One region of the Ensifer sp. NM-2 genome, then DNA from elsewhere that is predicted to be linked to it. Evidence: predicted binding sites of a transcription regulator. Region 1 holds the regulator's gene; each other region holds the start of a gene.
The links. Region 1 encodes LexA, which represses DNA repair genes until DNA is damaged. Its sites were predicted from a motif close to TGTTCNNNNTGTGTTCNG; they were not measured.

Region 1 (7,364 bases):
CAAGCAGGCGAGTTGCGATAGCGAACGTGCCCGCGGCTTCTACGCCAAGCAGCGATTGCGCGAGTTGCTGAACGCCGGCGAGTTCAGGCTGATCGAGGCCATCGGCAGGAGCGACGACAAGAACAGCGAAAAGCTGCGCGTGGTGATGCGCGACGGCCGCTCTCTCGGCGCCGTGCTCGTATCGGAGGGCTTGGTTCGGCCCTGGAAGGGACAGCCCAAGCCCTGGTGTTAGACGGTGCTCGGCGTCATCAGAGAGAATGATGAGGGCCGGAAGCGTGTAGCCGTCTAAGTTATCCACCGAGCGCGATATCAATACCGATTATCAACCCCAGAGCCGATAGTGCCAGAAAGAACACAACAAGAGAGCTTGCTAGAAGCAGCTTGATGGGATTGGCTCGGAAATCTGCCTTAAGGTTCGGGAAAATTGGCGACATGTCCAATCGGCCGGTCACCGCGAGCTGGAATAGACGCCAGATTGCGACCGCAATGCACATTCCACAGAAAACTACCGTCAGTATGAGCTTGGGTAGATGATCAACTCTGGATTCAACGTCCAATTCCCTGAAGAATCTTGGTGCAAGGTAGCTTTACCGTGAAACGGTGTACAAGGTAGCAGCGCCCCGCGACGTCGGAAGAAGGGTTGGACGGAAGATTCGGGCCGTCTGTCGAAATGGTAAATCCATCCAATTGCCTCGTGTCGGACGCTGCCGTATAGCGCCCGCCGCCTGTCGTCGAAGGGGTTCGCGGCGATCCGTTATGGGGCCGGATCGGTAAGCCTGTGGAAGAGTTGGAGAAAGATGGAATTTCAGAAATGCCTGAGGACGTTTTTCAGAAATCCCCTCTTGCGCTCTTTCTATATTCATTCTAAACGCTCGCCACGACTTGATAATCTCAGTCGATGAGGCCTCGTGGCGGAGTGGTGACGCAGAGGACTGCAAATCCTTGTACCCCGGTTCAATTCCGGGCGAGGCCTCCAAAGCCACTCCTAAGTAGTTGAATTAGTTTCGCTATTTGGACTGCAGGATTTCATCTGCTGCCACACATTCTTCTTGGTGTGGCAATTGGTTCCCGTTATCTCCCTCTTCGACGTTCGATCCAAGCAGCAGATTGCCGATTCCATCCCCATTGCTTCTGGCAACACTCTGCCTCGTCAAGCGCGCCCGTTCGCGTTCCGCGAGTAGATCTTCGACGTCTTGGCGGCGCAACGAACGCCCCCCTCATTCAGGGTGCAGCAGTTTGAACGGCTGCGGCCGGCGTCCTGCCAGCCGCGCCTGTCGTCACTCCGCCGGGATAAACTTGAGCGTTCCTGCGAGCCTTGGGCCGGTCGATCCCTTCGTGTCCATCGGGTGGTTGATGCCGTCGTTCACCGGTAGCTCCTCGAAATCGAATGGGCTTATGCCTTCAAGGCACGCGGCGTTGACGCCGTAGAAATCCGGGTTCGCGCGCGGCTTGTGGAATGTGTAGATGCCGCACTTCGAGCAGAAGTAATGCTCTGCAGCCTTCGTGTTGAACTGATATTTGGTGAGTGCCTCGCCGCCGGAGAGAACCGTGACCCCGTCCTTGGCGGCAGAGACGGCAACCGCGCCCTTCAACTGGCAATAGGAGCAAGTGCAACGGCGGGCGGTGCGGAGGCCGCTCTTCAGTTTCACATTGAAGCGAACCGTTCCGCAGTGGCAGGCTCCGTCAAGGTTCTGAACATCGAGATTCATCCAATCATCCATCTGATTTTGAAGCGCATTTGATGAGCTTTCTTATGAGGTGGGTTGCTTGTGCTCAAGCGCATTCGGGGGCAGTCTCAATCCAGAGGACCGCACTCCCGTTGAGGCCGTTCGTTGTAGGGCCATCAGCCGATTGGGCTCAGGCGCGGGGTACGAGGCGTCTCGTCGCGCATCGGGCACATATTCAGACCAAGTGCCCGATACGTGCGCCAGCACGCTTTCGTGCTCCACGTCGGGGACGTTCCGCGGCCCGAGCCGATGCGTCGCAAGAGCGCTCGGCCAACGGATCGTGCGGAGAAAAAGCCTACGGCCGTTCGCATCCGTCCTGCATCATCCGCGCGAGGAGCGAACTGTCCGCGTCGCACCGTTGCCTTTCTTGGGTACGAACCTAGTTACCCATACCGTACCCAAGCGAGGAATTGCTGAATGAACCGTAATGGGCTCTATCTGATCATTGCCATGCTCGCCGTCGCCGTCATTGGTCTCGGCGCCTATGTCTACCGCGAGGAAACAAAACCGACCGGCGTAGAGATCAAGATTGGCCAGGACGGGGTTTCCGTTCAGGAGAATTGAGCGCCATCGGCCACACGCTCAACAGGTTTGGCAGCGGCGAATGCCGCTGGCGGTCGACGCCCCACGCGAGGTTCAAGGCGAACGCAGATCCGAAGGCGGTCGAAATACCGGCCATCGGTGGCGTAAGCGGCCGCGTGCTCGTTGCGAGCGTCAACGAAAGTGTGACGTAGATAGGGCGGGCGAGCGCGTGATTCAGCCCCTCGCACGATGAAAGCAACAAGTCACCCAGCGCCTGCGCGATTGGCTAAAGCGGTTCTCCGTCAATAGCAGCCCGATTGTCGAAAGTGAAACGCTGTGCGTGCCTGCGCAAAGGACATGCTGCCGGCACGCAGGTACGGTTTTCGGGGGGCAAGGAACATGGGCCAATGCGGCGCGTCCAACACGCGCAGCGAGGCTGCCCGCATCGCAGCCAACCACTGTTTTCAAAGCGCAATTCGACCGGGCTGCGCTTGCCCGCCAGTTTGCGAACGTCCGCAGTCGCCAACGACATGGCCTTGCGAGGACGCGCCCCGAAATGGTGATTCGGTCACTATTGTCAGTGCTGAAAATATTGTCTCTAGACAGAACTGGGAATGAATATCCCAACAGCGCGACCCGTATAGGTAGTGTCAAACAAAGCCAACAATGGAGGAAAAGACATAAAATGAAATATAAGATCGCCCTGACTGCTCTTGCCATTCTTGCCGTAACGACGGCCACCGCAAGCGCTGAGGATCTCGTCTTTCAGCTTAAGAACAAGACGAATGCCGTTTTGACGAACTTCTACACATCGCCGGTCGGTGTTGATCAGTGGGAAGACGACGTCTTCGGGCGGCAGGTGCTTAATCCGGGCGAAAGCATGGAAATTACCATCGCCGACGGACGTGATGTCTGCAAATACGACATGCGCTTTGAATTCGAAGAAGGTTCCGGTCTCGACACGACTGAAGACAAGCAGGATCTCTGCGAGTTGGGCGAGTACTCGATTCACGAGTAAAATCCGTCGAGCGTGAAAAACACTCGATCCGAAAATCTCCGTCTCGCTACCCTATGTGGCGAGACGTTGAAGTAAGAGAGCGGCTGGCCGGCATGAAGGCGGCTAGAGCGTTTCCGGTTTAAACGGAGTCACTAGGCGCTCTATCTATTTGTTTTTACGCATTTCCTGGCGGAAAACCGCTCCGCACTTTTCCTCGAATTGCGCTGGCGTGAGACGGGCTTAGTGGTAGCGGCGGATCAAGCCGACGAGCTTGCCCTGAATCTTGACCCGGTCAGGCCCGAAGATGCGCGTCTCATAGGCCGGGTTGGCGGCCTCTAGAGCAATTGAAGCGCCCTTGCGCCGGAAGCGTTTCAACGTTGCTTCCTCGTCATCGACTAGTGCCACGATGATATCGCCGGGATTGGCCGTGGTGGCATTGCGGATGATCACCGTATCGCCATCGAAAATGCCGGCCTCGATCATCGAATCACCCTTCACTTCAAGGGCGTAGTGCTCGCCGCTGCCGATCATATCGAGCGGCACGGTAATGTCGTGGGTGTTGTTCTGTATCGCCGAGATCGGCACGCCGGCGGCAATGCGGCCCATCACTGGAACCGACACGGAGCTGTTGTCGGCAACCGGCAGCGTTTTCGCCGCGGGGGCAGGGGCGGGCGGTTTGCCAAGGCTACCCTCGATGACGCTCGGCGAAAACCCGCGACGGGGCTGCGCGCTCGCAGCATAGGCTTCCGGCAGTTTGATGACTTCGAGCGCTCGGGCGCGGTTGGGAAGCCGGCGTATGAAGCCGCGTTCCTCGAGCGCTGTGATCAGCCGGTGAATGCCCGACTTGGATGCCAGGTCGAGTGCATCCTTCATCTCGTCGAAGGACGGCGGTACACCGGACTCCTTCATTCGTTCATGGATGAAAAGAAGCAATTCCTGTTGCTTGCGGGTCAGCATGGCAAGTCGCTCCAGAGGCGTGAAACAAATCAAGAACAGACACTATCTGTTCCATATGTGTTCCGCAAGTGCCTAAAATTCTGTGAATGTTGGTTCAATCAAGCGCAGATTGACCAACTCGTCGCTGCACGCGCCGCGCGAGGCTGATATGCCTCCTTCCGTTTATGGAATGAGGGTTTAATGACGAAGCTGATTCAAATCTTGCTGACCATCGTTGTCGCCGCGACCGCGATCCTTGGGTTTCGCTGGTATCAATACGTGGATAACAAGCAGAGCCCGTTTGACGAAGTTGGTATCGCGTTGAATGCGGCGATGCCCGGGCCGCTCAATCAATGGGGTTGTGACCGGCTGAAGCTGACATTTGGCAACGGACACCCGCCGCACGGTTGCGCCGCGGCCGATGGGACGCAGTGGAAATAGCCTGCCATCAAGGGATCAGCAGAAATATCGATGGGCGATCTGCTAGAGGAGGCCTGAATCAGGCCGGCTGCGTCGCGGAGCAGGCGTCCTCGAATTCCTTGACGGTTTCCGCGGAGTTGTCCTCCGGCAGCACAGCGTCGGCCGCTTCGGTCGCGACCGGCGTGTCGCCTTGATAGACGAAGGACTGGATGTAGTAGGCGATCGTTCCCTTCCAAACGTTCCGGCCGTCTATCTGCTGGCAGGGCACGGCCGTTTCGAAGTCGGCTTGCAGGTCGTCGACCGTGGCAGCGCTGAGGGCGATGTTAGGCGATGCGATAATCGAGGCGATAAGCAAGGCTGCAAGCACGGTGAACGTCCACTAGATCAGAGGTGGCGGCGATGGTTTGGTTAACGATGTGAACCGTGCTTTCGTTCCGAAGTCCAGCAAGCATGCCGGGCACTGTGCCGTGTTCAACAGTTCTTTGCGAAAGGCGAGCACTGGTGCTCAAGCTGTGGCAATGAAGGCACAAAGATTGGCGTGAGGTGCGTTGGCGTTTTCGATTTTCCGGCGCCCGCCTCAAAGCGTGGCGCTGGCAGCTGATCAACAATACCCGCCGCAAATGCTTCCGATGATGTTGGACGCCGTAATGGAGTGCGAGTGGCCAGCGGCATCCGCCTGTAGCGATCTTCGCATCTCCAGCCAAATACATACGACGTTCAAACGCGCTACGAAACCGGCATCTGACCGCGGGTGCTCGACCAGTCGCGCCGGGATGTCGCGGAGACGTTGCGCACCCCAGTTCGACTGGCCACTGACGGATATCTCTCTCATGTCGTTAGTTCGAGAGGTTAAAGCCGACCGTCTTACTTCTTGTCTTTCTTGCCCAGGGAGAAACTGCTGCCGGCCAGCTTCACCTGTGAGCCTTCCGTCACAACGGCGGCTTTGACAGTCTTGTCCTTCTTTGGCTTTCTAACCTCGCGGTTACTTCGCACTTGACCTTTTGCCATGATCGTCTCCTTGGAAGGTGTGCCGGGGAACCCTGCATGGGCGCCGAATGCCGGCAAACCAGCCTGCATTGATACCGCCGTAAGTCAATGACGGTGCCGGTGGATCACTGTTTTGCCGGCGTTGCGTCGCGCATTCGTGCCCGGTGTCCGGGCACTGCGATGATAACGTCGCTTCGGTCACTTACCGTTGCGCCCCTGGGATGCTGTCGCAGGCCCTATGACGGCAGCAACTTCGGTTATCTTGTTCGCCGGAAATCCGGCGCGTTCCGAATGTTCGCGAATGACGTCGGCGCTTGATGCCTCGTGGACGCAGTAAATCTTGTCGCCGGCGACATAACTGGTGATCCATGTATATGGTACGCCAAGATCGGCGACGACAGCATTGGATTTTGCCGATAATGCGCAAAGGTCGTCCTGGTTGAGCTTGTCGGCCCCTGGGACGTCGCGTTCAATGATGTAGGTGGGCATCGTTCAGTTCCTCGGTTGTTGGAGGACTGAATATCAAGAATATCTAATATAATTGAAGTCAATACTTTCCACCGGTGATGCGGCGATTCACGACGATTTCCCTGGAAGTATAGGATCAAGCAGCGGAAGGGGCTCCACCGGGACTGGCGTCCGATCAAACGATGGGCGCCTGTATCGCCCCGCGATCACAATATCTCGCGGCCAATAGCTCTATGCGACTGAAATCGCGCGGCCGGGGATGGGAGCGCGCGATGCGCTCCGTCCGACACGCGTATACTAGCGCAAGTTAGTAGCTGAGCCGGAAACCGCCGGGACTCGCCGCAGACGGATCGGGTACAGGTGTTGGACCTTGCCACTGCGCATAGGTCGTGTTGCTGCCGCCGGTGCTTGCGCATCCGGCAAGTGCAAGAAGCGCGAGAAAAGCGGCTGTCGTCAAATATTTAAGAGGCATGGTTTTCTCTAGTTCTGGGAGATCGCCCAGGGCTCGATGGGCCGGAATCAGACTTTCCCTCAAATTATCTGGGATGGCAAGCGGGTCGAGCCACCGCCTTGCAAGCGCCGTCAATGCTGCGGCTATGATCGGGGAATACTCGCAAAACTTGTATGCGTTCGCCGCCAAAGCATTCACTTGGCGACCGAGCGCAATAATGGGTGGCGAAAAATGAGACAGCCATGGCGGAGGAGGTGGGATTCGAACCCACGGTGCGCTTTCACGCACGCCGGTTTTCAAGACCGGTGCCTTAAACCGCTCGGCCACTCCTCCGGGCAGGGCGTTATTGCGCGAAGCCTTGCTGCTTTGCAAGATTTAACATGCGTGGGCGGAAAGATTTTCTTGGCGCATCCGCTGCCCATTTTGTCCGGGTAACCATTCGTAAACCATAACTGGAGATTTCGAGCCGTCAGCCATTCGTCGGTTCGCAATTTTGCCTTGTTGCTGTCATGATTAATCGACTGTTCCGTTTCGGGACGCCGAGATTTCCGCTGGGGGCACGAGTGGAAGGTTTCGAGTACGGCTTATTCGAATGATGTTGTGGGACAGATGACATCCAGTAAAAATGCGGCATATCTGATCAAGGGACTGCGCCTTGCGGCGGTCCCTGTGCTTTGCGCAACGCTTGCGGCTTGCGGATCGACGTCCAGTATCAAGAAGAGCAAGTCGAGAAGCAAAGAATACTTTGCTGAGTCCGTTTATGGCGTGAAGGCGAGCCCCCGTGTCGCTACCGGCAAGAATATTCCGAAGGGCGGCGGCCGCTTTCAGGTCGGCAAAGCCTATCAGGTCAAGGGCA
Region 2 (7,364 bases), on a different contig from region 1:
GTCCAGGTTCTCCGGGCTGACGACGATCGGCAGGATGCCGTTCTTGAAACAGTTGTTGTAGAAGATGTCGGCGAACGAGGTCGAGATCACGCAGCGGATGCCGAAGTCGAGAAGCGCCCACGGTGCGTGCTCGCGCGAGGAGCCGCAGCCGAAGTTGTCGCCGGCGACCAGGATCTTGGCGTTCTGGTAGGCGGGCTTGTTGAGCACGAAATCCGGGTTGACCGAGCCGTCCTCGTTGTAGCGCGCTTCGGCGAAAAGTCCGGTGCCGAGGCCGGTGCGCTTGATCGTCTTCAGGTAATCCTTCGGAATGATCATGTCCGTGTCGACGTTGACGACGGGGAGGGGAGCGGCGACGCCGGTGAGCTTGACGAACTTTTCCATAACTTCAGGCCTTCGATTTCAGCGAAATGTTGCGTAAGCGTTTAGATCAGTTTTGCGCCGAAATGAAGGAAAATCTATCCCGAAGATGCTTGCCGGGCGGGTGAAATCGCCTGCCCGGCAAGTGTTGTCGCGGTTGTTTTATCCGTTGGGCGCCTTGCCCGAGGGTTTTGCCGAAATCGGCCGGTGTCTGGCTTCGGTCTCAGCCTGTCTTGACTCTAGCCTGCTTTTACTGGGGCGTTCAGCGCCCAGAGCACGCCGAAGGGGTCGCGCAGCTGCCCGTAGCGATCGCCCCAGAACATCAATTCGATCGGCATCACGACTTCGGCGCCGGCGGCGACCGCCTGGCTCCACCACGCGTCGATGTCGTCGACCGGCAGCATCAGGCTGAAGGCCTGCGGCTTTTCCAGGGCATGGCCGTATTCCGGATAGGCGTCACTGAGCATCAGCGAGCTGCCGTTGATGTGGAGATGGATATGCATCGTCCGGCCCTGGTCGTCGACCGGTTGCCGATAGGCTTCCTTTGCGCCGAAGGCGTGCTTGTAGAATTCCGCCGCCTTGGCCGCGCCGTCGACCTGGAGATAAGGCACCAGGCCGTTGAGGGCCTTCGGCAGCTGGTTTGCGTCTGTTTTCTGCGTCGTGCTGTCCATGTCATGCTCCTGTTGAGGGAATGATGCAGTGGCCATGACCTTTGCTGGCCTGACCCAAGGACGAACGCAAGCGGGTCTTGCCGACACGGGTGTCGCAAAAAAATCGAGCGAGATTGGGCTGCCGCGTCGGGCAGACTCAAGCATTTCGGGAAAAATGCGAAGCGGTTCCCGTCAGGAAGTGCGTAGAAACAAGGAGATAGAGCGCTTCCGCGACGTCGTCTAAACCGGAAACGCTCTGGAGATCGATGCCTAGAGATCGATGATCGTGCCGCGACCGTCGTTCCAGATGCGCATTTCGCGCGGGGCGGCGCCGGAGGTCGGGCGGGCCGTTGCTCGAGCCTGCTTCAGGTTCAGCCGGGCGGCAATGGCGCTGCCGATCGCGACAACGGCGGCGATGCCGGCGAGCGCAAGCGCAAGCGATGCGGTGAAGACGAAGGCTGCCAGCGTAATGGTGATGGCGAGAGCCGTAAAAAGAACAGAACGTATGCTTTGCATGATCGTCACCTTTCTGCTCGGGATGTGGGTGTTGCCGCCGCCGCTTGCAAGAGGGGTGCGGCCGTTCGCCTCGTCTTGCGGAAAAAAGGAAAGGCGGGCACAACTGGCCGCATGACAAAATCGATCGAACATCACCCCGTTCGCCTGCGCCGTTCGGTGCTTTCAGTGCCGGCCGACAATGCCCGCGCACTGGCCAAGGTTGCGGAACTTGCGGCCGATGCCGCGATCTTCGACCTTGAGGATGCGGTGGCGCCGGAGCGCAAGGCCGAGGCGCGGGACGGCCTCGTTCGCCACCTCGTCGAAAACAGGCCGGATTGTGAGGTCATCATCCGCATCAATGCGCTCGGATCGGGCTTCGGCCAGCAGGATCTGGCGGCGGCCGTTTCGGCAAAGCCTGACGCAATCCTGCTGCCCAAGGTCGAAAGTCCGGCCGATATCCAGATCGTCGCCGACTGGCTGGCCGATAACGATGCGCCGGAGGCGTTGCGTCTCTGGGCGATGATCGAAACGCCGCGCGGTGTCGTCAATGCGCCTGTTATCGCCGAGACCGGCCGCACCTTCGGCGGCAGGCTCGATTGTTTCGTCGTCGGCCTCAACGACCTGCGCAAGGAAACCGGTGTTCCCGACCGGCCCGGCCGTCCGTACCTCATCCCCTGGCTGATGCAGATCCTTTTGGCCGCACGCGGGAGCGGTCTCGACGTCATCGATGCGGTGTTCAACGATTTCCGTGACGCCGACGGTTTCGACGAGGAGTGCCGGCAGGGGCGCGACATGGGCTATGACGGCAAGATGCTGATCCACCCGCTGCAGATCGGCCCGGCCAACGAACGCTTCGGCGTCGAGCAGGCGGCCGTCGACGAGGCGCGCGCCATCATCGCCGCCTTCGCGCTGCCGGAGAACGCGGAAAAAGGTGTCATCAATCTTCATGGCCGAATGATCGAGCGGCTGCATCTCGATCAGGCCCTGAAGCTCGCCGCCAAGGCGGAGATGATTGAAAAACGAAAGGCAAGATTTTGAAACTTTACCGCTTCCTCACCGGCCCCGACGATGCGTCCTTCTGCCATAAGGTGACGGCGGCACTGAACCAGGGTTGGTCCCTGCACGGCTCACCGACCTACGCCTTCAATGCGGATACGCAGCACATGCAATGCGGACAGGCCGTATTCAAGGAAGTCGAAGGCAAGGACTACCACCCCGACATCAAGCTGTCGGAACAGTAAAAAGCAGGAACGCTTCGACTTTCCGGCCGGAGCGTTTTTTTGTTTTCCGATTGTTTTTCGGGGGCTCTGCCTCGGAGCGGATGGGGGCTTAGTTGCCCACGTGCTCCACGCTCGCCTCGATCCGTTCCATATCGTCGTCGGAGAGGCCGAAATGGTGGCCGATCTCGTGGATCAGCACATGGGTGATGATGTCGCCCAGCGTTTCCTCGTTTTCCGCCCAATAGTCGATGATCGGGCGGCGATAAAGGATGATCCGGTTCGGAAACTCACCTGTCTCCATGGTGAAACGTTCGCTGATGCCACGGCCTTCGAACAGGCCGAGCAGGTCGAACGGCGTCTCCAGCGCCATGTCCTCGAAGACGTCGTCGCTTGGAAAATCGGCAACCTCGATGATGAGGTCGGTCGTCAGTTGGCGGAACTCCTGCGGCAGGTGGCTGTAGGCTTCCACTGCGAGTTGTTCGAATGTCGTGAGCGTCGGTGCGTGGCGTTCCCGCCAATCATCGGTCTGGTCAATGCGGGCCATAGGCACTCCTTGTTGCCCTCCATATAGCGATTTTGCCTTTGTTTTTCGAGTGTTGAATTCCGGCTGGGGTGGGCGAGGAATAAATTCTTAAACTTGGCTGTTGACTCATGTGGTCAGCTCTGGAATCTATAAGAACATAACAGGAACATCTTAAATGGGAGTTGACCGTCATGGCCGAGAACGCCGTGCAGCGGGAGACCGTTCTTTCGCTTCGCGAAACCATAGCCAGGATCGAAAATCGCAGGCTTGCGGGCGTCGTGAAGGCGGTCAAGGCGGCCGATCCCGCAGGCTTTCGGCGCAAGGAAGAAGGTCACCAGTCCTCCGGCCGCAAGGTCCTGCCGCTCGGCATTCCCGAACTCGACGATATCCTCGAGGGCGGCCTGCCGCTCGAGGGTATGACCGAGATCCGCAATTCCGAGACGCGCGATGCCGGCGCTGCGGCCGGTTTTGCAACCGCGCTCAGCGCCCTTTGTCAGCAGGCGCGCCAGCAAAAGGGCGATGCCGGGGCACCGGTTCTGTGGGTCAGCCAGTCGCTGGCCTCGACCGAGGCCGGCCTGCCCTACGGTCTTGGTCTCAAGGCTTACGGGCTCGACATTCGAAGCCTGATCCTCAGCCTGCCGCGCACGGTGAAGGACGCGCTGTGGATCGCCGAGACGGCGCTTTCCGTCCCGGCCTTCTGTGCCGTCATTCTCGAAATTCGCGGCAATCCGGCATCGCTGGCCTTGAGCGAAAGCCGGCGCCTGCATGTTCGCGCGCGCGCCGGACGCATTCCTCTTCTTCTTCTGCGTCAGTCCGGTCACGAGGAGGCGAGCAGCGCCTTCTTCCGGCTTCATATCGAACCGGCGCCCGCCCGCGAGCGCGCCCTCCCTGACGGTTCGATGCTTTGCGGCAGCATCGGCCATCCCGTCTTTCACGTCATTGCCGAAAAAAGCAGGTCTCCTGCTCCCGTCGGCCTCTTCCTGGAGTGGAACCCCCATGACCGCCGCTTTTACCCCGTCGAGCCCCTACCAGCCGCTGCTGCGGCAGACCCACAACCAGCGCATTCTGTCGCTCGACTTTCCGCATCTTCCGGCCGACCGGGTGGCGCGGAGCCGCTGGGGAACCTCCTGGCTTTCCCGCGGGCGTCCTGATCATCCGCCTGTCGTCTTTGCCGACCGGGTCAGGAATGCGATGCGCCTCGTCGCGCTCGATGGCCTTGCCGAGAAATCAGGATTCCAGTTGGGCCAGGGCGTTGCCGAGGCGCGGGCCATGTGTCCCGAGGTCGATGTGCTGCCCGCCGACCGGGCGGCGGATCGCGCCCTTCTGGAAGGGCTTGCGGACTGGTGCAGCCGCTACACGCCGCTGGTGGCGCTCGACGGCGAAAGCGGCCTTTATCTCGACATTACCGGCTGCGCCCATCTTCTCGGCGGCGAGAAATCGCTTCTCGACGACCTGCTCGCCCGGCTCTTTCATCTCGGCATCGAGGCGCGTGCGGCGATCTCGTCTTCGGCAGGGCTTTCCTGGGCGGTGGCGCGCTTCGGCTCGCAAAGCGTGATCGCTCCGGAGGAGGCCGTACGCGTGCTTGCGCCACTGCCGATGGCTGCCCTCAGGCTTCCAGTCGACATGATCGAAACGCTCGGCCGGGTCGGGCTCAAGCAGGTCGGCGATATCATCGAGGCGCCGCGGGCGCCGCTTGCCCGCCGCTTCGGATCCATTCTGCTCCTGCGCCTCGATCAGGCCATGGGGCTGGAGGACGAGCCGCTCTCGCCGCGGCTCCCCGTTGCCAGCCTCTCGGCCGAGCGGCGGCTTTCCGAGCCGGTCCAGGGTGAGGACGATATTCTCGGCCTGACGCAGGAGCTGGCAGCAAGGCTGAAGCCGGAGCTGGAAAAGCGCGGCGAAGGCGGACGGCTGTTCGAACTGCTGCTGTTTCGCGTCGACGGCCGGGTCTTTCGCATCGCTGCCGGAACGTCTTCGCCGCTGATTGAACCGAGCCGCATTGCCGGCCTTTTCCGCGAGCGGCTGCAGGCGGTGCACGAGGATCTCGATGCCGGTTTCGGTTTCGAGATCCTGCGGCTGTCGGTTCCCAAAAGCGAAAAATACGAGGTGATGCAGGAGGATTTTTCCGGCACGCCGGATCGGCAGCAGCCGCTTGCGGCCTTTGCCGACAGGGTCATGGCGCGGCTGGGCGCAGAAAGCCTGTTTCTGCCCGTCCTGTCGCAGAGCCACGTGCCGGAGCGTGCCGCCGCCTTTCAGCCGCTTGCGGATGTGGAAATGCTGAAGACGGTCGAGGAAGCCGCTTCCACTGTTCCGGCCTGCCTTAGGATGGCTTCCGTTCGACCGCAGCGGCTGTTCCAAAGTCCGGAGCCGGTGGAGGCGGTGGCCGAGGTGCCGGAGGGCCCGCCCAGAAGCTTTCGCTGGCGGCGGAGCCTTCATCGCATAGCGCGCGCCGAGGGTCCTGAACGGATCGCGGCCGAATGGTGGGTCGATGGCGAAAAGGCGGCCGAGCGGGATTATTTCCGGGTGGAGGATGAAAAAGGCCGGCGCTTCTGGCTGTTTCGAGAAGGGCATTATGGCGGGCCCGCACAGCCGCGCTGGTTCATGCATGGGGTCTTCGCATGAGCACGCCCTATTTCGAGATCGGCGCCTGGTCGAATTTCTCCTTCCTCGAAGGAGCCTCCCATCCGGGCGAAATGATCGTTGCCGCCAGCCGCCTTGGTATTTCCGGCCTTGGCGTTGCCGATCGCAATACGGTGGCGGGCGTGGTGCGCGCTCATGCGCAGGCCAAGGTGGAGGCGTTTTCCTTCCAGCCCGGCGCCCGGCTTTCCTTTGCCGAAGACATCCCGGATGTGCTCGCCTATCCGCGCAACCGTCGGGGCTGGGGCAATCTCTGCCGCATGCTGAGTGCTGGAAACCTGCGGGCGAAGAAAGGCACCTGTACGCTCTACGAGACCGACCTTGTCGAATGGGGCGAGGATATCCTGATTGCCGTCCTGCCCGACCCGGTGATCGGGGCGTCGGAGGCTAAAAACCTTGCGGAATTTCTCAAGCGGCTGAAGCCGCATTTTGCCGACCGGCTCTATCTGGCGCTGGTGCCGCGCTATGACGGTTTCGATCAGCTTGTCTTTGCCGGGCTGGCGACCATCGCCCGCAACGTGGGCACGAGGCTGATCGCCACCAACAGTCCGCTGTTTCACGCGCCGGCGCGCCGGCCGCTGGCCGATATCGTCACCGCCATACGCGAGCATGTGACGGTGGCGCAGGCGGGGTTCCGGCTTCAGGCGAATGCCGAACGCCATCTGAAACCACCGGCGGAAATGGCGCGCATCTTTCGCGACTACCCCGAGGCGATCGCCAATACCGGGCATTTTTTCCGCCGGCTGAATTTCACTTTGGCGGAACTCGAATACCAATATCCCGATGAGAGTTTTGCAGGCGAGACGACGACACAGACCCTCAGGCGGCTGACGATGGAAGGCGCCCATGTGCGTTATCCCGAAGGCATTCCCGCGAAGGTCTCGACCCAGATCGAATACGAGCTCGAGCTGATCGCCAGCAAGCGCTATGAGCCCTACTTCCTCACCGTGCGCAACATCATGGAATATGCGCGAAGCGTCGACATTCTCTGCCAGGGCCGCGGCTCGGCGGCAAATTCGACGGTCTGCTACTGCCTTGCCATCACCGAGGTCGATCCGCTTTCGACGACGCTGCTTTTCGACCGGTTCCTGTCGACGGAGCGTGACGAGCCGCCGGATATCGATGTCGATTTCGAGCACGAGAAGCGGGAAGAGGTGATCCAGCATATCTATAGGACGTACGGCAAGGAGCATGCGGGGCTTACGGCCGCCGTCATCAGCTACCGGGCGCGGTCGGCCGGTCGCGAAACGGCCAAAGCCTTCGGCTTTTCCGAGGACGTGCAATCGGCGCTTGCCGGTTCGGTCTGGGGTTGGTCGGCCGCCGACCTGTCGGAACGGGAGGCCAAGGCCGCCGGTCTCGATGTCAAGGATCCAACGACGGTGCGAGTGCTCGACTATGCCACCGCGCTGATGAGCTTTCCCCGCCATCTCTCTCAGCATGTCGGCGGTTTCGTCATCACCCGCGATCGGCTCGACGAGGTGGTGC
Region 3 (7,364 bases), on a different contig from region 1:
CGCCGTCTAATAACGGCTGGAGTTTCGGCCGCGACCTGTCAAAGGGTCGCGGCCGCGCATATTCTTGAGTGCACCTGGAGGTGAGCATGTTTGTGACCGCGGCCTATGCCCAGCAGTCAACCACCACTGAAGGCGCCGAAGCACACGATGCCGCTGCGGCCGGTGAGGTGCACACCGAAACGGGTGTGGCCCACGAAGGCGAGGCTGGCTCCGGCGTGTTCCCGCCCTTTGATTCGACCCATTTCGCATCGCAGCTGCTCTGGCTCGCGATCACGTTTGGCCTCTTCTATCTCTTGATGTCGAAGGTCATCATTCCGCGCATCGGCGGAATTCTTGAAACCCGTCACGACCGCATCGCTCAGGATCTCGACGAAGCGTCGCGCCTGAAGGGCGAAGCTGACGCTGCCATCGCATCCTATGAGCAGGATTTGGCAACTGCCAAGGCCAAGGGTCATCAGATTGCAGACGGCGCGCGCGAAGCTGCCAAGTCCAAGGCTGTCGCCGACCGCAACGCTGTCGAAGCCGATCTTTCCAAGAAGATCGCCGCTGCGGAAGACCGCATCGCCGACATCAAGGCCAAGGCACTCGCAGACGTCGGCGCTATCGCCGAGGAAACTGCAACGGCCGTCGTCAAGCAGCTCATTGGTGGCACCGTCACCAAGGCTGAGATCGTCGCTGCCGTCAAGGCATCGGCCGTTAACTGAGGAGCACTGAACCATGCATCTTGATGCGACCTTCTATGCCCTCGTCGGCTTGATCCTGTTCTTCGTCCTGATTGCCTACCTCAAGGTTCCGGGCATGATCGGCAAGGCGCTCGACGGACGCGCCGACAAGATCGGCAACGAACTGGCGGAAGCCAAGCGCCTGCGCGAAGAAGCCCAGGCCCTCGTTGCCGAATACCAGCGCAAGCGCAAGGATGCCGAAGCGGAAGCTGCCGGTATCGTTGCCGCTGCCCAGCGCGAAGCAGAAATGCTGACCGCCGAAGCCAAGCAGAAGACGGAAGAATTCGTCACCCGCCGGACCGCGCTGTCGGAACAGAAGATCAAGCAGGCCGAAAGCGACGCGATCAACGCCGTTCGTTCGGCTGCCGTCGATCTGGCCATCAGCGCTGCCGAAAAGATTGTTGCTGCCAAGGCTGACGCCGGCGCCCAGAGCGAGCTGTTCAAGAAGGCACTTGGCGAAGTCAAGTCGCGCCTGAACTAAGCCTCGGCTGCAAGATGCGATTTAAAGGCCCCGCCACGTGCGGGGCTTTTTGTTTTTGGGATAGCCTTGGGTGATGCGTGCGAGCGCCAGTTCGGGATGTCTTCCGTGACGTCCGGAACCTGTTTGGGCTCGATAAGGGGGGAAACCCCGCGGAACGCCGGCCGATGGTCAGGGGCGGGCGGCGGATTACCGCAGATGCGGTGACCGGAGCGGCTCGGCAGGGGGCGGAGACATGGCTACAGCAAAGCCTGCCGCGTCACCGCTCGTCTGTCTCCGTCTATGACGCGCTGCGCCGTCAAGCGCACCTTCCGGGGGGGCCGCCATCGGCATCGGTTTGTGTCGATCCAGACGGCGAGGTTTCAACGATGCCGAACGTCAATCCTTGCGCAGCGGACGGAAGCTCATGCGATGCAGCGGGCAGGGGCCCTTGGCATCGATTGCCTTGCGATGCACCACTGTCGCGTAGCCGGCATGAGCCGCAAAGCCGTAGCCGGGGTGAGCGACATCGGCCCGTTCCATCATCCGGTCGCGCGTCACCTTGGCGACGATCGATGCCGCGGCGATCGAGAGCGAGCGGGCGTCGCCCTTGACCACCGCCTTGGCGTGACAGCCAAGACCGGGCGGAACATCGCGGCCATCGACCAGCACGAAACGCGCGGTCAGGGACAGGCCGTCGACGGCCCGTCGCATCGCCTCGAGGCTTGCCTTGCGGATATCGATGGTATCGATCGTGGTGGCCGAGGAAGAGGCGATGGAAACGGTGGCGGTTGCCAGGATCTCATCGAACAGCCGTTCGCGCTCAGCGGCGCTCAATTTTTTGCTGTCGTTCAGGCCTTCGGGGATGGCATCCGGGTCGAGGATGACCGCGGCGGCAACGACGGGTCCGGCAAGCGGCCCTCGGCCGGCCTCGTCGGCGCCAGCGACCGGCCAGGCGCCGTCCCTTCTGGCAGCCAGTTCAAAGCTGAAATCGGGCGCAAGGATAATATCCGGGAAAAGGGGAGAATCGGTCGATCTGCGATGTGACATGCGGCGAAACTCGCATGATCGACCGATTCTCTTCAAGTCCCCCGATCTGAGTGCGGCGGCAGCCGGGGGGTATGCCAGCGTCATCCTGATGAGGCACGGAGGAGACGCCGGAATTCAATTCTGTCGCCGCGCGCCAGATATGACGCGCGAGGGACGCTGCTCGCATGAACTTGCGCCGTGACCTGCTTCCCAAATCGCAGCCGATCCAGGGAACCGGGCGTCTCAAGACCGATGCCTGCCCATTCCGGCCAACCATTGAGGTTATTTTGCCTTCAGGCCACACCTCGCATTCCTGACCTGAGCGGTCGAAAACTCCACTTCTCCAGCGACATACGCAATACCGATTGCCGCTAGGGCGTTCCGATTTAGACGGAATCGCGGAACGCTCTATCTCCTTGTTTTTACGCATTTCCTGACGGAAAACCGCTTCGCACTTTTCCTGGAAATGCTCTAGAGCAGCGATAGCTGGACGCCGGTTCCGAGTGGCGGCACGAAAATGTCGTCGCGCAACTGTCGACGATTGAGGTTGAGACCGAGGCGTTTGGCCGCAAGTTCAAACCGGCGGCCGATCTGCCAGGCATAGGGACCGGCGCCCTTCATGCGCTTGCCGAACTCGGCGTCATAATCCTTGCCGCCACGCATCGAGCGGATAAGCGACATGACGTGCCGATAGCGGTCCGGATAGTTCCGCAGCAGCCAGTCGCGAAAGAGCGGGCTGACCTCCAGCGGCAGGCGCAGCAGCACATAGGTCGCTTCCAGCGCTCCTGCCGATCGGGAGGCTTCCAAAACCCGTTCGATCTCATGATCGTTGAGGGCCGGGATGATCGGCGACACCAGCACGCCGGTCGGAATGCCGGCTTCGGTGAGGGCGCGCATCGCTTCCAGTCGTTTGGAAGGGGTCGAAGCACGTGGCTCCATCGTACGCGCCAGCTTTCGGTCGAGCGTCGTCACCGAAATGCCGACCCGTGCAAGTCCCTTTTCTGCCATCGGTGCAAGCAGATCGATGTCGCGCGTCACCATCGCCGACTTCGTCACGATCATGACAGGATGGTTGGCGGCCTGCAGCACTTCGAGGATCTGGCGCATGATCCGCCATTCCTTCTCAATCGGCTGGTAGGGATCGGTGTTGGTGCCGATCGCAATCGGCCTCACCTTGTAGTCCGTGCGGGCGAGCTCGCGCTCCAGCAGGCGTGGGGCGTCGGGCTTGGCAAAGAGCTTCGCCTCGAAATCGAGGCCGGCCGAAAGCCCCATATAGGCATGTGTCGGACGGGCAAAACAATAAATGCATCCATGCTCGCAGCCGCGATAAGGGTTGATCGAGCGATCGAAGGAAATGTCGGGAGAATCGTTGCGGCTGATCACCGAGCGCGGCTTTTCCACCTGCACCTCGGTCTTGAAGGGAGGCAGGTCCTCAAGGCTCTCCCAACCGTCGTCGAAGACCTCGCGCGCCTGCGGCTCAAAGCGGCCCGACATGTTCAGTCCGGCACCCCGCCCGCGGCGACGGTCATTCTCGATCCTGAGACCGGTCCCGCTCATCAATGCTTCGGCAACCTCTGCCGTGTTGGCGGGTGCAAGCGCACCCTGCCTGATCTGAGACAGCTCTTTCATCGGAATCTCCGAGGGATCACCCGTTTGATCCCGTTTTGTTCTGATTATTTTCCTATCGCGAAAACAAGAACAATTCAAGAACAAAAATCGCGCGTGCTGAAACGAGAGCGACCGGCATGACTTGGCGATCGGACAAATCGCGGGCGCGGTCATGCCACGCGGATGTAGCATTTTACGCTGCAATGCGGTAGGAACAGCTATGCTGACGATCATCATGGAAACACGTGACAACGAGGCGGAACTGGCACAGACGCTGTCCGTGCTCGTGGCAGGCGCCGTCGAAGGTTTGGTCAGCGATGTCATCATCCTCGATCATGGCTCGAAGGACGGGTCGGTGCGCGTGGCAGATGCCGCCGGCTGCCGTTTCTGCGTCGATTGGGATCTGGGCGAAATCGTGCGCTCCGCGCGCGGCGAGTGGCTGATGCTGCTTGAGCCCGGTGCTCGGCCGATAGGGCGCTGGGTGGATGAGCTCGTCGAGTATGTGTCGCTTCACAAGGGGCCGGCCCGTTTCTCGCCATCGCGAATGCACCGCAAGCCGTTGCTGCATCGTCTCGCGCGGCGCGTAAAGCCGCTGGAGGCGGGCTTCCTCGTGCACAAGCGCGACGCCTTGGCGATCGCGCGCGGGAAGATGCCGCTGGGCGAAATGACGAATATCCGCGCCGTTCGAAAGCTTGCGACGGAGCTTGTCCCCGCCTGGGTCGCCGTTGACAGCAGGCAGAGCGCCTAGAGTAAATTCGCTCCAACAAAAAAGGTGCCTGTCCTGCGGACGGCACCTCCAAGCGGCTACCAAATTTCCTTGCTAGCAAAGTCTTGTCCGAGCGACCGGGCGAGCCGCGCGTCGTATGTTTTTGTTCCCATCGCTTGGGGGGACATCGGCGATGGGCCGTCTTTGCTCCGGTCGAAGGATTTGCTCGGATCTCGTTGCGATCCCTCAATGCGAGCTGACGTTGGAAGCTGTAGCAGGCGGTTGCGGGTTTCGCAGTTCCCCAGGGAACAGGCTTGTCTCGCGGCACAATTGGGTCGCCGATTGAGGCGTCAGCCCCGTTTCAGATGCTCGTCGAGCCGCGGCATGATCTCGACGAAGTTGCACGGCATGTGCCGGTAGTCGAGTTGTTGCTTGAGAATGCCGTCCCAGGCATCCTTGCAGGCCCCGGGGGACCCCGGCAGGACGAAGATGAAGGTGGCGTTGGCGACACCGCCTGTCGCGCGCGACTGAATCGTCGAGGTGCCGATCTTCTCGTAGGAAATCCGGTGAAAAACTTCGGAGAAGCCATCCATGCGTTTCTCGAACAGCGGTTCGAGCGCCTCCGGCGTGACGTCGCGGCCGGTGAAGCCTGTTCCGCCGGTGGTGATCACCACGTCGATTGTCTCGTCGAGCGTCCAGGCCTCCACCTGATCGCGGATCCTTTGCCGATCGTCCGGCACGATTGCGCGTGCCTCCAGACGATGACCGGCGTCGCGCACCCGCGCCTCAAGCGTGTCGCCGGATTTGTCGTCGGCCAGCGTGCGCGTGTCGGACACTGTCAGTATGGCGATGCCGACGGGGACGAAAGGGCGATTGTCATTGATCCCGGCCATTCTATTTCCCTCTGCCCACGGTTCTGCCGGCGAGAACGTACCATTCAGGATGGGCGGCAGAAAGAGTGTAGGCGGCGCGCTGCGCGCTTTCGTCGCTGTCGAACAGGCCGAAGCAGGTGGCGCCTGAACCGGACATCCGCACCAGCGCGGCTCCGGTTGTTGCCAGCGCGCCGGAGACGTCGGCGATTACCGGCTGCAGCCGGCGCGCCGGCGGCTCCAGGTCGTTGCGCATCGCCGCCATGGCCGAAAGCCAGGCCGCAGGGGGGCCGAGGCCATCCGGGATCACAAGCGGTGGGTTGTTCTTCTTTTCCAGCGTCCGGAAGATCACCGGCGTCGAGACCGCGACCAGAGGATTGACCAGCACGATCGGGAAGGAGGGAAGCTCAATGGCAGGGGTGATCTCTTCGCCGATGCCACTGGCAATAAGCGACCTGCCGTCTAGGCACATTGGCACGTCGGCGCCGAGTTTCAGCGCCAAGGCGGCGAGCAACGCCGGTTCGATGCCGGTCTTCCAGAGGTCGAGAAGGCCGCGAAGCGTTGCGGCCGCATCGGCGGACCCGCCGCCGATGCCCGAGGCGATGGGCAGGTTCTTTTCGAGATGAATGTGGACCGGGCCGGTGTCGACGCCCTGCGATGCCAGAGCCTGGCGCAGCAGGTCCCGCGCCTTGAGCACGAGATTGCCATCCTGGTCGTCACCCGTCGTCGACAATTCGGCGGCGAATGGCCCGGACAGAGTGAAACGGTCCTGCTCCGACGGAGTCAGGCCGATCCGGTCGCCGCGATCGGCAAAGGTGACGAGACTTTCGAGAAGATGGTGGCCGTCGGCCCGTTGGCCGACGACATGCAGTGCCAGGTTGATCTTGGCGGGCGCCGCCCGTGTCAGCGCGAAGCCCGCAATCTCGCCTTGAAGCATGCTGTGATCAGGACTTCTTGTCCGGCGCAGGCGCCTCCGGGGTGACCTTCTTCGGCGCTGTTTCCTTGGCGTCGGCAGAGGCCGGAACCACTTCCTTAAGCGCCGGCAGGCCGTTTTCGATCTTGGCCTTGATCTTCGGGATCTCTTCCTCTTCGGGCTTCAGCTCAAGCGTCTGGGTCCATTGGAACACGGCTTCCAGCTTGCGGCCGACGCGCCAATAGGCATCGCCGAGATGGTCGTTGATGGTCGGGTCGCCGGCCATCAGCTCGGCTGCCTTTTCAAGCTCGACCACCGCATCGTCGAAGCGGTTCATGCGGAAATAGGCCCAGCCGAGCGAATCGACGATGTAGCCGTCGTCCGGCTTCAACTCGACCGCCTTGCGGATCATGTCGAGCCCTTGTTCCAGATTGATGTTCATGTCGACCCAGGAATAGCCGAGATAATTCAGCACCTGCGGCTGATCCGGGTTGAGTTCCAGGGCCTTGCGGAAGCTCGGCTCGGCCTTGTCCCAGAGTTTCTGGCGCTCATAGGCGATGCCGCGCTGGAAGAACACGGTCCAGTCGCTGCGCTTCGGCACAGGGCCGATCGCGTCGACGGCGCGGTCGTAAAGCTCGCCCATCTCCTTGTAGTCCTTGGCATCGGAAAGCACGCTGCCATAGGCGAGATAGTTGCGGATATTCTTCGGGTCGACGTCGATCAGCGCCTTCAAGTGCTTCTTGGCTTCATCCACCTTGCCGATGCTGGCAAGGCTGAGGCCAAGCTGCAGCTCGGACAGGCGGCGCATCGGCGAAGCCTCGGGCACGCTCTGGTAAAGCTCGATCGCTTCCTTCGGCTTTTTCAGGTTCTCGGCGATGCCGGCAAGCATCACGAGAATGTCGGCGCTGTCAGGGTCGAGACGACGCGCCGTCTGCAGATAGAGCGAGACGATGTCTTCGGCGCCTTCACGGTTGAGCGCGCCGCCGATGGAAAACAGCACGGCTGCCGCACCCTGCGATGCGTTCTTAACCTGCTGCTCCTGGGGTAGGCCGGTCTCGAT

Region 2: the regulator LexA is predicted to act here: its motif matches at 3,397-3,414, upstream of C6558_RS40805 (ImuA family protein).
Region 3: the regulator LexA is predicted to act here: its motif matches at 3,903-3,920, upstream of C6558_RS03935 (PA0069 family radical SAM protein).

Annotation. Positions count from the first base shown of each region.
Region 1 is NZ_PVZR01000018.1:22,005-29,368, forward strand. Features, by position in the region: gene C6558_RS28075 (thermonuclease family protein) at 1-232, shown strand, start outside; tRNA gene C6558_RS28085 (tRNA-Cys) at 903-976, shown strand; gene C6558_RS28090 (GFA family protein) at 1,278-1,709, opposite strand; gene C6558_RS28095 (hypothetical protein) at 2,145-2,291, shown strand; gene C6558_RS28100 (hypothetical protein) at 2,935-3,267, shown strand; gene lexA (transcriptional repressor LexA) at 3,487-4,203, opposite strand; gene C6558_RS28110 (hypothetical protein) at 4,384-4,623, shown strand; gene C6558_RS28115 (hypothetical protein) at 4,682-4,969, opposite strand; gene C6558_RS40065 (hypothetical protein) at 5,467-5,610, opposite strand; gene C6558_RS28125 (DUF4242 domain-containing protein) at 5,788-6,078, opposite strand; tRNA gene C6558_RS28130 (tRNA-Ser) at 6,752-6,841, opposite strand; gene C6558_RS28135 (septal ring lytic transglycosylase RlpA family protein) at 7,118-7,364, shown strand, end outside.
Region 2 is NZ_PVZR01000007.1:147,604-154,967, forward strand. Features, by position in the region: gene leuD (3-isopropylmalate dehydratase small subunit) at 1-381, opposite strand, end outside; gene C6558_RS16255 (glyoxalase/bleomycin resistance/extradiol dioxygenase family protein) at 597-1,028, opposite strand; gene C6558_RS16260 (hypothetical protein) at 1,278-1,523, opposite strand; gene C6558_RS16265 (CoA ester lyase) at 1,635-2,540, shown strand; gene C6558_RS16270 (DUF1737 domain-containing protein) at 2,537-2,743, shown strand; gene C6558_RS16275 (metallopeptidase family protein) at 2,832-3,266, opposite strand; gene C6558_RS40805 (ImuA family protein) at 3,437-4,396, shown strand; gene C6558_RS16280 (DNA polymerase Y family protein) at 4,347-5,864, shown strand; gene C6558_RS16285 (error-prone DNA polymerase) at 5,861-7,364, shown strand, end outside.
Region 3 is NZ_PVZR01000001.1:804,255-811,618, forward strand. Features, by position in the region: gene C6558_RS03915 (F0F1 ATP synthase subunit C) at 1-10, shown strand, start outside; gene C6558_RS03920 (F0F1 ATP synthase subunit B) at 87-704, shown strand; gene C6558_RS03925 (F0F1 ATP synthase subunit B) at 718-1,203, shown strand; gene C6558_RS03930 (ribonuclease HII) at 1,579-2,229, opposite strand; gene C6558_RS03935 (PA0069 family radical SAM protein) at 2,680-3,837, opposite strand; gene C6558_RS03940 (glycosyl transferase) at 4,037-4,564, shown strand; gene moaB (molybdenum cofactor biosynthesis protein B) at 4,873-5,415, opposite strand; gene C6558_RS03950 (4-(cytidine 5'-diphospho)-2-C-methyl-D-erythritol kinase) at 5,417-6,328, opposite strand; gene C6558_RS03955 (tetratricopeptide repeat protein) at 6,336-7,364, opposite strand, start outside.